Regions from separate parts of the Pseudoduganella rhizocola genome, predicted to be linked through region 3. Evidence: predicted binding sites of a transcription regulator. Region 3 holds the regulator's gene; each other region holds the start of a gene.
The links. Region 3 encodes LexA, which represses DNA repair genes until DNA is damaged. Its sites were predicted from a motif close to ACTGTATNNNNATACAGT; they were not measured.
Positions count from the first base shown of each region.

Region 1: the regulator LexA is predicted to act here: its motif matches at 1,774-1,791, upstream of imuA (translesion DNA synthesis-associated protein ImuA).
Region 2: the regulator LexA is predicted to act here: its motif matches at 1,942-1,959, upstream of dinB (DNA polymerase IV).

Region 1 covers NZ_JBJQIK030000001.1:743,971-748,641, forward strand. Annotated here, with positions in the region: gene hrpA (ATP-dependent RNA helicase HrpA) at 1-802, shown strand, start outside; gene ACJRPG_RS03445 (PRC-barrel domain-containing protein) at 809-1,543, opposite strand; gene imuA (translesion DNA synthesis-associated protein ImuA) at 1,808-2,521, shown strand; gene ACJRPG_RS03455 (Y-family DNA polymerase) at 2,448-3,920, shown strand; gene ACJRPG_RS03460 (alpha/beta hydrolase family protein) at 3,991-4,671, shown strand, end outside.
Region 2 covers NZ_JBJQIK030000004.1:542,897-547,567, reverse strand. Annotated here, with positions in the region: gene ACJRPG_RS12900 (recombination-associated protein RdgC) at 1-43, opposite strand, end outside; gene ACJRPG_RS12895 (hypothetical protein) at 97-699, opposite strand; gene dinB (DNA polymerase IV) at 769-1,920, opposite strand; gene ACJRPG_RS12885 (porin) at 2,133-3,215, shown strand; gene ACJRPG_RS12880 (methyl-accepting chemotaxis protein) at 3,232-4,671, shown strand, end outside.
Region 3 covers NZ_JBJQIK030000002.1:65,710-70,380, forward strand. Annotated here, with positions in the region: gene purF (amidophosphoribosyltransferase) at 1-317, shown strand, start outside; gene ACJRPG_RS03870 (cystathionine gamma-synthase family protein) at 317-1,552, shown strand; gene ACJRPG_RS03875 (hypothetical protein) at 1,635-2,072, shown strand; gene ACJRPG_RS03880 (glutathione S-transferase family protein) at 2,079-2,705, opposite strand; gene lexA (transcriptional repressor LexA) at 2,705-3,346, opposite strand; gene rpsF (30S ribosomal protein S6) at 3,570-3,953, shown strand; gene priB (primosomal replication protein N) at 3,973-4,293, shown strand; gene rpsR (30S ribosomal protein S18) at 4,295-4,585, shown strand; gene rplI (50S ribosomal protein L9) at 4,616-4,671, shown strand, end outside.

The sequences.
Region 1 (4,671 bases), on a different contig from region 3:
GGAGATCAAGCAGGGCAAGCTAAGCCTGATCGGCTTCCCGGCGCTGGTGGACAAGGGCGCGCATTGCGACCTCGAAGTGTTCGACGACCCGAACGTGGCGGCGCGCACGCACCGCGTGGGCCTGCGCCGCCTGTTCGCGCTGCAGATGAAGGACCAGATCAAGTTCGTTGAAAAGAGCATTCCGAACCTGCAGCAGATGGGCATGCAGTTCATGTCCATGGGCACACAGGAAGAACTGCGCGACCAGATCATCGCCAAGGCACTGGACATCGCCTGCCTGCAGGACCCGCTGCCCACCGATGCAGCTTCTTTCAACAAGCGCAAGGACGAAGGCAAGTCGCGCCTGGTGCTGCTGGTGAACGAGATTGCGCGCCTGGTGGGGCAGGTGCTGGCGGAATTCCACGGCATGCCGAAGCGCCTGCAGAACGTGAATCCGCAGGCTGCCGCCGATATGCAGGAGCAGCTGAAAGGCCTGGTGCACAAGCGCTTCCTGGCCGATAACGAGTTCTCGCAGCTGGCGCATTTCCCGCGCTACCTGAAGGCGATGAACGTGCGGCTGGAGAAGCTGCGCGCGGATTCGGCGCGCGATGCGAAGGCCATGGCGGAATGGCACCAGGCCGCGCAGCCATACCTGCGCGTGGCGCGCGACAAATCGGCGGGCAAGAATACCGACCCGCGGCTGGTGGAATACCGCTGGATGCTGGAGGAGCTGCGGGTGTCGCTGTTCGCGCAGGAGCTGCGGACACCGATGCCGGTGTCCGTCAAGCGCCTGTTCAAGGTGTGGGAGGCGATGCAGCGCTAAGCTGGATCAGATGCGGTCCTTGTCCGGATCGATGCTGGTGTTCTGGTTCGACAGGCCGCCGACCTGGTTGACGTTCTTGTCGGTCATGTCGGACTGGCTGCTGCCCAGGTCGAGGCTGCTGCCCTGGTTCAGGGTGCTGCTGCGCTGGTCAAGGCTGGTACCCTGGTTCATATCGGTGCCGCTGCGGTTCAGGTTGCCGCTGCTGCTGCCGCTCTGGGTGGACATGCCGCTGGACGAACCGAGGTTGCCGCTGCTGCCGCTCATCGAGCCGCTGGAGCCGCTTTGCATGGTGCTGGTGCCGCTGCCCATCACGCTGCCGGTGGAGGTCATCTGGCCCGGCATGGCCTGCTGGGTGCCGTAGAAGCCGTGCACCTGGCTGCCGAATTCAGCGCTTGCCATATCCGGCCAGCGGTCCTTGTCGAAGCCGGGCGCGTTTTCCAGTTTTTCCTTGCTGCAGTCGAGGATGAAGCGCTTGTTCACGGTATCCAGCTGCAGCGCCTGCCACGGCACGGCAAACAGCTTGTCGCCCATGCCCATGATGCCGCCGAAGGACAGCACGGCATAGGCGATCTGGCCGCTCTGCATATCGATCATGATTTCCTTGATGTCGCCAAGATCTTCCTCCTGGCGGTTATAGACATCTTCGCCCATCAGGGTATCGGCGCCCATCAGGCGCGGGCCGGGGCCCTGACTGTCATTGTCGCGATAAATGCCAAAGGGGTCTCGGTCGAGGTAGCTCATTTGTTGTCTCCTGTGATTCGTAAAACCAATCGGAAAACCGCCGTATTGCCTGCCGCCGGCGGAGCGATTTTCAGCATAGCGCAAGCCCATTTTTCGCGTCCTTGCCCCAATTCAACAGTGCGCGCGTACTGCCGAGCCCGTGTCCACCTTGGGGGCAGGCACCAAGGTGGACACGAGCTCATCTGTTAAAACCTGGCAGGTAAACCTTGCAAAATCCGGCCGCACGGAGTACTGTATGTATGTACAGTATTTGATTCCATTGCCATGGCCCGCTCCGATCCGATTCCAGCGCCGGAAACCTTGCACCCATCGCTTTGGCTTGCATCGCAACTGGCGCGCTCCGCTTCCCGCTGTGTGGATACGGGGCATGCCGCCCTGTCCGCCCAGCTGCCGGGCGGCGGCTGGCCGCTGGGATCGCTGAATGAGCTGCTGCTGGCGCAGTCGGGAATCGGGGAGATGCGTCTGCTGCAGCCGGCGCTGGCGCGCATGAAGCGGCCAGTGGTGCTGGTGCAGCCGCCGCAGATCCCGCAGACGCTGGCGATGTCGGCGTTGGGCATGCCGCCTTCGCAGCTGATCTGGGTGCGCAGCAATCCACGCGGCTCGGATGGCTTGTGGGCGGCCGAGCAGATCCTGCGCAGCGGCAGCTGCGGCGCCGTGCTGCTGTGGTATCAGCATGCGCGCGGCGAGAACCTGCGCCGGCTGCACCTGGCGGCGCAGAGCGGGGAAACGCTGTTCTGCATGATGCGGCCCCTGTCGGAAGCGCGCGATGCATCGCCGGCGCCGCTGCGCCTGACGCTGGAACCGGCGCCAGGCGGCCTGCAACTGGGCTTCCTCAAACGGCGCGGGCCGCAGCGGGACGAACCTTTGTTTTTACCTTTATCACCTTCTTCGCTTCATCGACGCCATGCACCTCTGGATCGGCCTGCATCTGCCCCGGCTTCCGCTGGAAGTGTTCTGTCCGAACTGGTCGGAGGATGAAGCCTGCACGGTGGTGCTGGAGCAGGAAGGCGTACTGGCGGCCTCGGCCCAGGCATTAGCGCTGGGCGTGCGCCCCGGCATGCGGCGCAACGGCGCGCTGCTGATGGCGCCCGATGCGCAGATGATGGAACGCGCACCCCTGCGGGAGGCTGAAGCCCTGCATGCGGTGGCGATGGCCTTGCTGCAGTACACGCCTCAGGTGGCGGAAGGGGAAGAAGCCACTTTGCTGCTGGATGTGGGGGCGAGCCTGCGCCTGTTCGGCGGCGTGCGGCGGCTGTGCCGGCTGATCCGGCACACGATGCGGGAGCTGGGTTTTACTGCTGTGCTGAGCTGCGCGCCAACGGGCCGCGCGGCCTGGCTGCTGGCGCAGGCGGGCGGCGGCCGCTCTTTAACAAAAGAATCCATGCTGCGCAGGCTGGCCGCGGTGCCGCCGGCCGTGCTGCCGCCCGCGCGGCCCTACCTGGCGTGGCTGGACGGCATCGGCTGTTTCAGCTTTGCGCAGCTGTGCCGCCTGCCGCGCCCAGGCCTGCAGCGGCGCTGCGGCAAGGCGCTGATTGCCATGCTCGATGCCGCGCGCGGCGACACGCCGGAAATGTTCGACTGGATCGAAGCGCCGCCCAGCTTCATGGCCAGGCTGGAACTGTTCGACCGCATTGAGAACGCCGAACTGCTGCTGGCCGGCGCGCGCCGCCTGCTGCAGCAGATGACGGGCTGGCTGTGCGCACGCCAGCTGGCCGTGGAAGGCATCCGCCTCGCATTGGAACATGAGCGGGGCAGGGTCGCCAAGCCGCCGACGCTGGTGGACATCGCGCTGTCCGAAGCCGTGTGGCACGACGGCCACCTGGTGCGGCTGCTGAAGGAAAGGCTGGGACGCATCACGCTGGAATCGCCGGTCATCGGGCTGTGCCTGGAGGCCAGTGAAGTCAAGCCGATGGCCCCGCTCAACGACTGCCTGTTCCCCGAACCGGGCGGCAGCGCGGAAGACCGGCAGCGCCTGCTGGAAGTCCTGGTCGCGCGGCTGGGGCCGGACAACGTGCTGCAGCCGGCGCCGAAAGCCGATTACCGGCCGGAGCACGCCAATGCCTGGGTGCCGGTGCAGCAGAAGCTGCGGACCGCCGACGTGCTGGCGCAGCTGCCGCCGCAGCCCTTGCCGCGCCCCACCTGGCTGCTGCCGAAGCCCATTGCACTGATGATGCGCGACCACCGTCCTTTCTACGGTTCGCCCTTGCGCGTGGTGTCCAATGCCGAGCGTATCGAAGCGGGCTGGTGGAGTGATGCGCAAACCCGCGACTACTTCATCGCGGAAGGCGAGGACCATGTGCATTATTGGGTCTACCGCGAGCGCCTGAGCGGCGGCGAGGAAGGCCAGCGCTGGTTCCTGCACGGCCTGTTCGGCTAGCGCTTGCGGCCTCTTGCCCACGGCCGGGTTCTGGTGCAAAGTAGGCGCAACGCCTCAACAGGAGCCTCCCATGCGAGCAGAACGTCAGGAATTCAACGGCGCCCACGGCCATAAACTCGCCGCGCGGCTCGATGCGCCGGATGGCGCCATCCGCGCTTACGCACTGTTCGCGCACTGTTTCACCTGCGGCAAGGACGTGTTTGCCGCGAGCCGCATCGCGCAGGCGCTGACCGACCATGGCATTGCAGTGCTGCGCTTCGATTTCACGGGGCTCGGCGCCAGCGAGGGCGATTTCGCCAACACCAATTTTTCCTCGAACGTGGCGGACCTGCTTGCCGCGGCGGACTACCTGCGTGAACGCTATGAAGCGCCGAAACTCCTCATCGGCCACAGCCTCGGCGGCGCCGCCACGCTGGCCGTGGCGGAGGACGTGCCGGAAGCGCGCGCCGTCGTCACCATTGCCGCGCCGAGCGATCCGGGCCACGTCACGCATATGTTCAGCGAGCATATCGACGCCATCACGAACGATGGCGAAGCCCAGGTGCAGCTGGCGGGCCGCCCTTTCCGCATCAAGAAGCAGTTCCTGGAAGACGTGGCGGAAAGCAAGCTGAAGACAAAAATCGGCGCGCTGCGCAAGGCGCTGCTGGTGATGCACGCACCGGGCGACGATACCGTGGGCATCGGCAATGCGCTCGACATCTTCACGGCGGCCAAGCACCCGAAAAGCTTCATCTCGCTGGACGATGCCGAC
Region 2 (4,671 bases), on a different contig from region 3:
AAGGGGCGGGCAGACGGTAAATCTGTAGATTCTTGAACCACATATGGTGTACTTGCCTTGTTTCAGCTTGTAAAGGGGAACGGTATTTTACACGCCTCAGTTGGGGCAAGTCACCGTCCGGGCTTTCGCACCGTCGCGAAAAACATCACGCCCGCCGGAGCCGCCCGGCGCATCCATCACCACGCAATAGCTGGAGCCGCCTGTGCGCACGCGCGTCATGCGCCGCCCATCCGGCAGAACCATTTCTTCCAGCCCGGCCGCGCCGGCGCTGCCGCCGGCCCTGGCCAGCGCACGCGCGATGGCGGAGCCGGAGTGCTGGCTGCGCAGGAAAGCGTGCGGCGTCTCCTTGCGCAGGGCCTGCATCGCATCGCCCACGGAAGCGCGCGCCACCTCGCCGAGGGATTTTTCGGGTGTGGCGAACGCATCGGGAACGGCAGCCGGCGCGGGTGACGCGGCGGGTAAGGGAGGCACGGTGATCGCGGCAGGCGCACTGCGGCGCTGCGGTTCCTGCGTGGCGCGCGCCGCAGCCGGACTGCGCGGCGGGAGCGGCGTGGCAGGCGCCGGTTTCGGCGGCAGGATGAAGGCCAGCTCGCCGCGCGGTACGGCAAGGGGCGCCTGGCGCAGCACGGGACGCCACGCCAGCAAAACCAGCAGGTGCAAAAACAGCAATGCCGCCAGCCACGCATGGCGCGGACGCAAACGTGCTTCGTCGATGTGAGACTCCCTGGGTGGGCTGCAATCCGTGCAGCGCCAGACCATTATGGCGGCTTATTGATCTGCGAACAACTCGCCCTGCCGCGCCAGCGCGCCGGGCGGCAGGTCGTCGACCGGCGTCAGCGCGCTGACGCGCACGCCCAGCAGGCGCAGGCGCTGGTCCAGCGGCACCCGGCGCAGGCATTCGCCGGCCGCGCGCCGGATGGCGGCGGCGTCCGCCGTGGGCTGCGGCAGGGTCACGTCGCGCGTCACGGTGCGGAAGTCGGCATAGCGCAGCTTGATGCCGACCGTGCAGCCGACATAGCGCTTGCGCTCCATGTCCGCCGCCACTTTCTCGCACAGGCGGGTGAAGATGGCCGACAGCTCGCTGCGGTCCTGCTTCGGATGCAGGTCGCGGTCGAAGGTGGTTTCGCGGCTCATGCCCTTCGGATCGGAGCGCGTGGACACTTCCCGCTCGTCGCGGCCGTGCGCCACCCGCCGCAGCCACTCCGCGAAGTTGAGCCCGAAGTGTTCCTGCAGCAGCCGGGGATCGGCCTGCGCCACCTGCCCCACCGTCTCGATGCCCAGCTCGGCCAGCCGTTGCGCCGCCTTGGGGCCGATGCCGTTGATCTTGCGCGCCGGCAGGGGCCAGATGCGCGCGGGCACATCCTCGTAGCCAAGGATGGTGAGGCCGTTCGGCTTTTCCAGGTCGGAACAGATCTTGGACAGCAGCTTGTTCGGCGTAATGCCGATCGAACAGGTGAGGCCGGTGGCATCGAACACGGCCTGCTTGATGCGCAGCGCCAGCTCGCGCGTTTCGCCCGGCACGTCGGTCAGGTCGATGTAGATTTCGTCGATGCCGCGGTCCTCGATGGCTGGCGCGATGCCGGCCACGGCCGCCTTGAACAGGCGCGAGTAATGGCGGTAGCTGTCGAAATTGACTGGCAAAAGGATAGCGTCCGGCGCCAGTTTGGCCGCCTTCATGGTGCCCATGGCGGAGCCGACGCCGAGCGCGCGCGCCGCATAATTGGCTGTGGTGAGAACGCCACGGCCCACATAATCCCGCAGACGGGAGAACTCGTGTGTGCCATCCTCTTTCAGCCGGGGCTGGTGGCGCGAACCGCCGCCCACCACCACCGGCACTCCGCGCAGCTCCGGATACCGCAGCAGCTCCACCGATGCGTAGAAGGCGTCCATATCGAGATGGGCTATGCGGCGCTGGCTCATGCGGGATAAAACAGTTGGGATACTGTAATTATATCCAGTAATACCGTTCCGGTAAGCGATGTGTCCCGATTTTGATATGCAAAGAAAAACGTCTTAAATATCAGATACTTGCTGTCCATTTCGTCTATCGTATTTACGCAACAGCGGCACGATTGTGAATTGTGCCGTGGGGAAACGCGCGTAAAATTTCACTTTTCCGATTCCCGCCGCCCATGCTCAAATACCTCCTCTGCCCTGTTCTGCTGGCCTGCTCCGGCGCCGCTTTCGCCCAATCGAACGTCACCGTCACCGGGGGCCTGGATACCTACCTGGGCACGATGAAAGCCAGCGGCGAGCCCGCACGGCGCAATATCGTGGGCAGCGGCGGCATGACGACCTCCTTCTTCGGCATCCGCGGTGAAGAGGACCTGGGCGGCGGCACGCGCGTGGAGTTCCGCGTGATCGGCCTGCTGCAGGTGGATAGCGGCATGTCCGGCCGCTTCGCCGGCGACAACCTGTTCTCGCGCGATGCCAATGTGGCGGTGAACGGTCCCTACGGCCGCCTGCAGCTGGGCCGTGCGGCCTCACCCGCCTTCCTCGCCATGATCCAGTTCAATCCCTTCGGCAATTCCTTCGTCTTCTCGCCGCTGCTGTCGCACTCCTTCATCCCATCGGGACCGCTTGGCGCGCGCAACTGGGCGGCCGGGATTGCGGGCGACAGCGGCTGGAGCAACCAGATCGTGTACGTCTCCCCGACCTGGAAAGGCCTGCGCACCAGCGTGCATTTCCAGCCCGGCGAGCAGGGCGGCAAGGCGGGCGCCAACAACGCGGCGCTTACGGCACTCTATACGCGCGGCCCGCTGGCGCTGACCGCCGTGGCCCAGCACGTGCGGGTGAGCAATCCGAATCAGGGCCTGCCCATCATGGACCCGACCCGCGCGCCGCTGGACTTCTCGGCGGTGACGGCGCAGCGCGCCGGCTTTGCCGGCCTCAGTTATGAACTGGGGGCGGCCAGGTTCTACGGCACCTTCCACCGCACCGAAGAGGACACCGCGGGCACGCTGCGCATGCGGGGCCGCACCGCCAGCGTGGGCGTCAACCTGCGCGCCGGCCTCGGCAGCATCATGCTGGGCGCCGCCGACAGCCGCCGGAGCGGCAGCCTGGTCGGCGGCATCCTTCAACGCCGCACAGTCTCGCTGGGCTACGACTACCGCATGTCGAAGCGCACCGATCTTTATACCGTGGCCATGGCGGACCGCCTCAGCGGCAAGGCGCGGGCCAACAGCCTGGGACTGGGCATCCGCCACCTGTATTGATTAATTGAGGAATACCTTGAAACTCTCGAACCTGAAAATTGGCGCCAGGCTTGGCCTCGGCTTTGCACTGACTATCGCCGTCATGCTGGCGATGACGCTGCTCGGCATCAGCCGCATCCAGTTCACTGCCGGCCTCACCGACCAGCTTGTGCACGACCGCGCGGTGAAAGTGCAGTTGACCAATGAAATGCGCAGCTACTCCAACCGCGCCGCGCAGGCATTGCGCAATGCGGCGCTGGCGCCCGACGCGGCCATGATGGCCGACTTCCTCCGCCAGCAGGGTGATGCCGACCGGCTCGGCGCCGAATCCGCAGCAAAGCTGAGAGCCATCCTCAACAGGCCTGACACCATCCGCCAGTTCGATCAGCAGCAGGCGGCCCTGGCGGCTTACCAGTCGAAGCGGGACCAGCTTGTGCGCCTGCTGCAGGGGGGTGACAAGGAAGGCGCCGTGCAAGCCCTGTTCCGCGACGCCGTTCCCGCCCAAACCGCCTACTTCGGCACGCTGGATGCCATGCTGGCAACGCAGAACAAGCTGACACGCAGCGATGGCGACGCCGCAGCCCAAGCCTCCCAATCGGCCACAGTGCTCATGGTTTCGCTGCTGGTGCTGGCGACCGGCCTGTCGGTGCTGACCGGCTGGCTGATTACCCGTTCGGTGACCGCGCCCATCGGCGAAGCGGTGGCGCTGGCCGAAACCGTGGCCCAGGGCGACCTGACGGTCAGCATCAGCACTGCACGGCGGGACGAGACGGGCCGCTTGCTCACGGCCCTGCAGAACATGGTGCAGGCGCTGACCCGCACCGTGGGCACGGTACGCCAGGGTACGGACGCGATTGCCACCTCCTCGGCCGAAATCGCCGCCGGCAACCTGGACCTGTCGCGCCGCACGGAGCAGCAGGCCGCCAGCCTGGAAGAGACGGCCTCCTCGATGGAAGAACTGACCTCGACCGTGCGCCAGAATGCCGACAATGCGCGCCAGGCCAACCAGCTGGTGGTGTCGGCGGCCGACTATGCCAGCCAGGGCGGCCAGGTGGTAAGCCAGGTGGTGGAAACCATGGACGCCATCAAAGGCAGCTCGGGCAAGATCGTGGACATCATCGGCACCATCGATGGCATCGCCTTCCAGACCAATATCCTGGCGCTGAACGCGGCCGTTGAAGCGGCGCGCGCCGGCGAGCAGGGCCGCGGCTTTGCCGTGGTGGCGGGCGAAGTCCGCACGCTGGCCCAGCGCTCCGCGGCGGCGGCCAAGGAGATCAAGGCGCTGATCGACGACTCGGTGTCGAAAGTGGACGCGGGCGGCAGGCTGGTGGACCAGGCCGGCGCAACGATGGACAAGATCGTCGCTTCGGTGCAGCAGGTGGCCGACATCATGAACGAGATCACCTCCGCCAGCCAGGAGCAGAGCGCCGGTATCGACCAGATCAACCTGGCGGTGGTGGAAATGGATACCGTGACG
Region 3 (4,671 bases):
ACGTGTACGGCATCGACATGCCGACGCGCGACGAGCTGATCGCCCACGGCCGCAGCGTGGACGAAGTGTGCAAGGAGATCACCGCCGATGCGCTGGTCTACCAGGACCTGGATGACCTGAAGAAGGCCATCTCCGACGTGAATCCGAAGCTGCTCAATTTCGAGGCGTCCTGCTTCGACGGCATCTACATCACGGGCGACGTGTCGCCGGATTACCTGGACCGCATCGAGTACGCGCGCCATCACCCGAAGGCCAAGGCGGTCGAAGACGGCGCGCGCACCCAGCTGAACCTGAACTACGCGACCACGGAAGCGTGATGAAACAGTACGGCTTCACCACCACCATCCTGCACAACGACCGGCAAAAGCCGGTCGAGCAGAATTCGCTGCACAAGCCGATCCACACGGCGGTGGCCTTCGGCTATACCGATGCGCGCCAGCTGGCTGCCGTGTTCCAGGGCAAGGAGCCGGGCTTCCGCTACGGCCGCCAGGGCAACCCCACCGTGTCGGCGCTGGAGGACAAGGTCAACCGCATGGAAGACGGCGTGGCCACGCTGTGCTTCGCCACCGGCATGGGCGCCATCGGCGCCGTGTTCCAGGCCCTGCTGCGCGCGGGCGACCATGTGGTGTCCTCGTCTTTCCTGTTCGGGAACACCAACTCGCTGTGGCAGACCGTGGCCGGGCAGGGCGTGGGCGTGGATTTCGTCGATGCCACCGATGTGGCCAATGTGGCCGCGGCCCTGAAGCCGGAAACCCGCATCGTCTTTGTCGAGACCATCGCCAATCCGCGCACCCAGGTGGCGGACCTGAAGCGCATCGGCCAGCTGTGCGCCGAGCGCGGCATCCTCTACATCGTGGACAACACCATGACCACGCCCTACCTGTTCCGCCCCAAGGCGGTGGGCGCGGGCCTGGTGGTCAATTCGCTGACCAAGTCCATCGGCGGCCATGGCAATGCGCTGGGCGGCAGCCTGACCGATACCGGCGCCTACGACTGGTCGAAGTTCCCGAACATCTTCGAGAACTACAAGAAGGCGGCGCCCGCCATGTGGGGCATCACGCAGATCCGCGCCAAGGGCCTGCGCGACTTCGGCGCCGCCCTGGGGCCGGAGGCGGCCCACCATATCGCCGTCGGTTCGGAAACGCTGGCGCTGCGCATGGAGCGCACCAGCGCCAATGCGAAGGCGCTGGCGGAAATGCTGGAGCAGGATGAGCGGGTGGCGGCGGTCCACTATCCGGGCCTGGCCTCGCACCCGCAGCACGCCATCGCGGCGGAGCTGTTCAAGGCCGCCGGCTCCCTGTTCAGCTTCGAGCTGAAAGAGGGCATCGACTGCTTCGACTACCTGAACCGTCTGAAGGTCGCCGTGCCGGCCTCCAACCTGGGTGACACGCGCACGCTGGTGATTCCGGTGGCGCACACCATCTTCTACGAGATGGGCGCCGAGCGCCGCGCTTCGATGGGCATTGCCGAATCGCTGATCCGGGTCTCGGTCGGCATCGAGGACACGGCCGACCTGCTGGACGATTTCCGCGCCGCGCTGCCTGAAGCCTAGCAGCATGCAAGCAAATTGCGCTCGCCGGACGGCGGGGGTATAGTGATTTTCTACACTTTCCCACCGTCCGAAGAGGTCTGCAATGAAACGCATCGCTGCAATCATCCTGGCTGCCATGGCGGGCAGTGCTTCCGCCGCTACTTCCTTCGATCACCTCGCGTATAGCCAGTCCGGCTGCAAGCTGCCGGCATTCGTGGCGGTCTCGAACGAGGCCGCCGCCCAGCGCACGGAGCAGGAGTACCGCAACTGGCAGGCTTGCTATAACCGCTATGCTGAGCGCCTGAATGCGGAGTTCGACAGCAATGAGGCCTTGGGGCAGGACACCTACCTGAAGCTGGTGCAGGAGGCCGAAGACGCCGCTGCCGAGGCGCAGCTGCAGCGGGCCCGCTGGATCGGGCAGTCGCGCGCGCTGGCGGCCGCCCGCGCTGCGGCATTTGCCTCCGACTGGAACGCCCATGCGCGCCGCGTCTCGATGACGGCGGCCGAGAGCCGCGGCACCTATTATGGCGCGCGCCACTAGGGCGGCTTACCAGGGATCGGCGCCCGGCATGCGGTAGGGGTGGCGCCAGCCGGGCAGGGCCGCGATGCGGTCCAGCCAGGCCTGCACCCGCGCCGGGTAGTCCACCTTGGCCTGTTCCGGCCAGTACATATAGCCGCACAGCGAGAAGTCGGCCGCGCTGGGCGCGTCGTCCAGCAGGAAGGCGCGGCCGTCGGCGAATTCCTCTTCCAGCCTGAGCATGTCGGCGTCGAAGCGGCGCCGGAACCAGGGCAGCACCGTGCCCGCATAGGCGCCCTCGTCGTCGAACTTCTGCCCATAGCGCAGGTGGGCCATCGACATGCCGACCCGGTTCGCTTCCCAGAACAGCCATTCGCGCACGCGCTCCAGGCGCTCCGCCGTTTCGCCGCCGTAAGCTCGCAGGTGCTGCGCCAGGTGCAGCAGGATGGCGTTGGACTGCACGTAGGGCTTGCCGTCATGCACCAGCAGCGGCACCTCGCCGTAGCGCGCCAGGCTGCGGAAGGGTTCCGGACGGTCGGCCCGCGCCAGGCGCAGGTCGATTTCCTCGTAGCTGTGCGGCACGCCGGCCACATTCAGCATCAGCTGGACTTTGTAGCTGTGGCCGGACTCGCAGCTGCCGTAGAGCTGGATCGCCATCAGTGCCAGCTGCGCAACAGCCCTACCGCCAGGCCTTCCAGGGCGAATTCGTCCTCCGGCTGCACGGTGATGGTCTTGAAGTCGGAATTCTCCGGCAGCAGCTCGATGGTGGCGCCGTTGCGCCGGTAGCGCTTGACGGTGACTTCGTTGCCGAGGCGGGCCACCACGATCTGGCCGTTCTTGGCGCTGTCCACCTTCTTCACGGCCAGCAGGTCGCCGTCCATGATGCCGATGTCCCGCATCGACTCGCCGCGCACCTTGAGCAGGTAGTCCGGCTTGCTGCTGAACAGCTTGGGGTCGACGCTGTAGCTGGTTTCCAGGTTTTCCTGGGCCAGGATGGGCGAGCCGGCCGCCACGCGGCCGATCAGTGGCAGGCTCATCAGGACCGGGGCCGGGACGTGCGGCATCGGCGCGCTGGACTCGGCAAACGAACCCAGCAGGCGGATGCCGCGCGAAGTGCCGGCGGTGATTTCGATGGCGCCCTTGCGCGCCAGCGCTTTCAGGTGCTCCTCGGCGGCATTGGCCGACTTGAAGCCCAGCTCGGCCGCAATCTCGGCGCGGGTCGGCGGGAAGCCGGTGTTCTCGATCGCATCCTTGATGAGATTGAGGATTTCTTCCTGCCTTGCAGTCAGTTTGATCATGGGTGGCCACTGTGAATATCGACAGACTGTATTTTTGTACAGTGTGTCGGATATTGCAAGCTTTTTATGGGGAAAGCTGACACCCTGGGGTCAGGCACCGTGGTGTCAGCCGGTCCCGCTCTTCCAATCGGGGCGAAAAGCTGCTATGCTTGCGGGCTTACCTCTTCCCACACTCGTCTTGACGCCGGGGTGGGCTATTTTCACAGTCCTTAAGGGAGTTTGCATGCGTCACTATGAAATCGTATTTATCGTCCATCCGGACCAGAGCGAGCAAGTGCCCGCGATGATCGAACGTTACAAGGCCAGCGTGACCTCGCGCGGCGGTAACGTGCACCGCGTGGAAGATTGGGGCCGCCGTCAAATGGCGTACTCGATCCAGAAACTGGCGAAAGCACACTACATCTGCATGAACATCGAGTGCGACAACGAAACTCTGGTCGAACTGGAAACCGCGTTCAAATTCAATGATGCCGTGCTGCGTCACCTGACCGTCAAGATGAAGAAAGCGGAAACCGCTCCTTCGCCGATGATGAAGTCGGTCCAGCGTGAAGATGCGGCCAAGAGCCACCGCGCCGAAGCACCAGCAGCTGCCCCTGCCGCGGCCTAAGTCTTAATCAGGAACGGACCTGAACCAGCTTCAGTTCACCGCCCTCATCACCGAACGGGACGCCCTGCGCTACACCCCGGCCGGCATGCCGATTGTGAATGCAGTATTGCAGCACAGTTCGCAGCAGATGGAGGCAGGCATCGCCCGCTTGACCGAATTCGAGATCGCCGCCGTTGCGGCAGGCGAAATCTCCGGACGGTTCAACCAGGCAGCCCTCGGTGGCGTGTATGAGTTCAGCGGTTTCCTGGCGAAGAAGAACCGCAATAGCAAAAGCCTGGTATTTCACATCATTGATTTCCGTGCTGCCCAGAGCAGCGCACATTTAGATACAGGAGCCTAAAATGGCATTCGGTAAAAAGTTCGACAAAAACAAGCTCAAGCTGAAAGAGAAGCGCAAACAGCAAAACCCTCTGTTCAAGCGCAAGAAGTTCTGCCGCTTCACCGCCGCCGGCGTGGAACAGGTGGACTACAAAGACGTGGACACCCTGAAGGACTTCGTCCAGGAAAACGGCAAGATCATGCCGGCCCGCCTGACCGGCACCAAGGCGCACTACCAGCGCCAGGTTGACACCGCGATCAAGCGCGCCCGCTATCTGGCCCTGCTGCCTTACACCGATCTGCACCACGCTTAATCGCGCCGCTGATCAATCCTGGAGAACACTATGCAAATCATTCTGTTGGAAAAAGTTATCAACGTCGGCAACCTGGGCGACGTGGT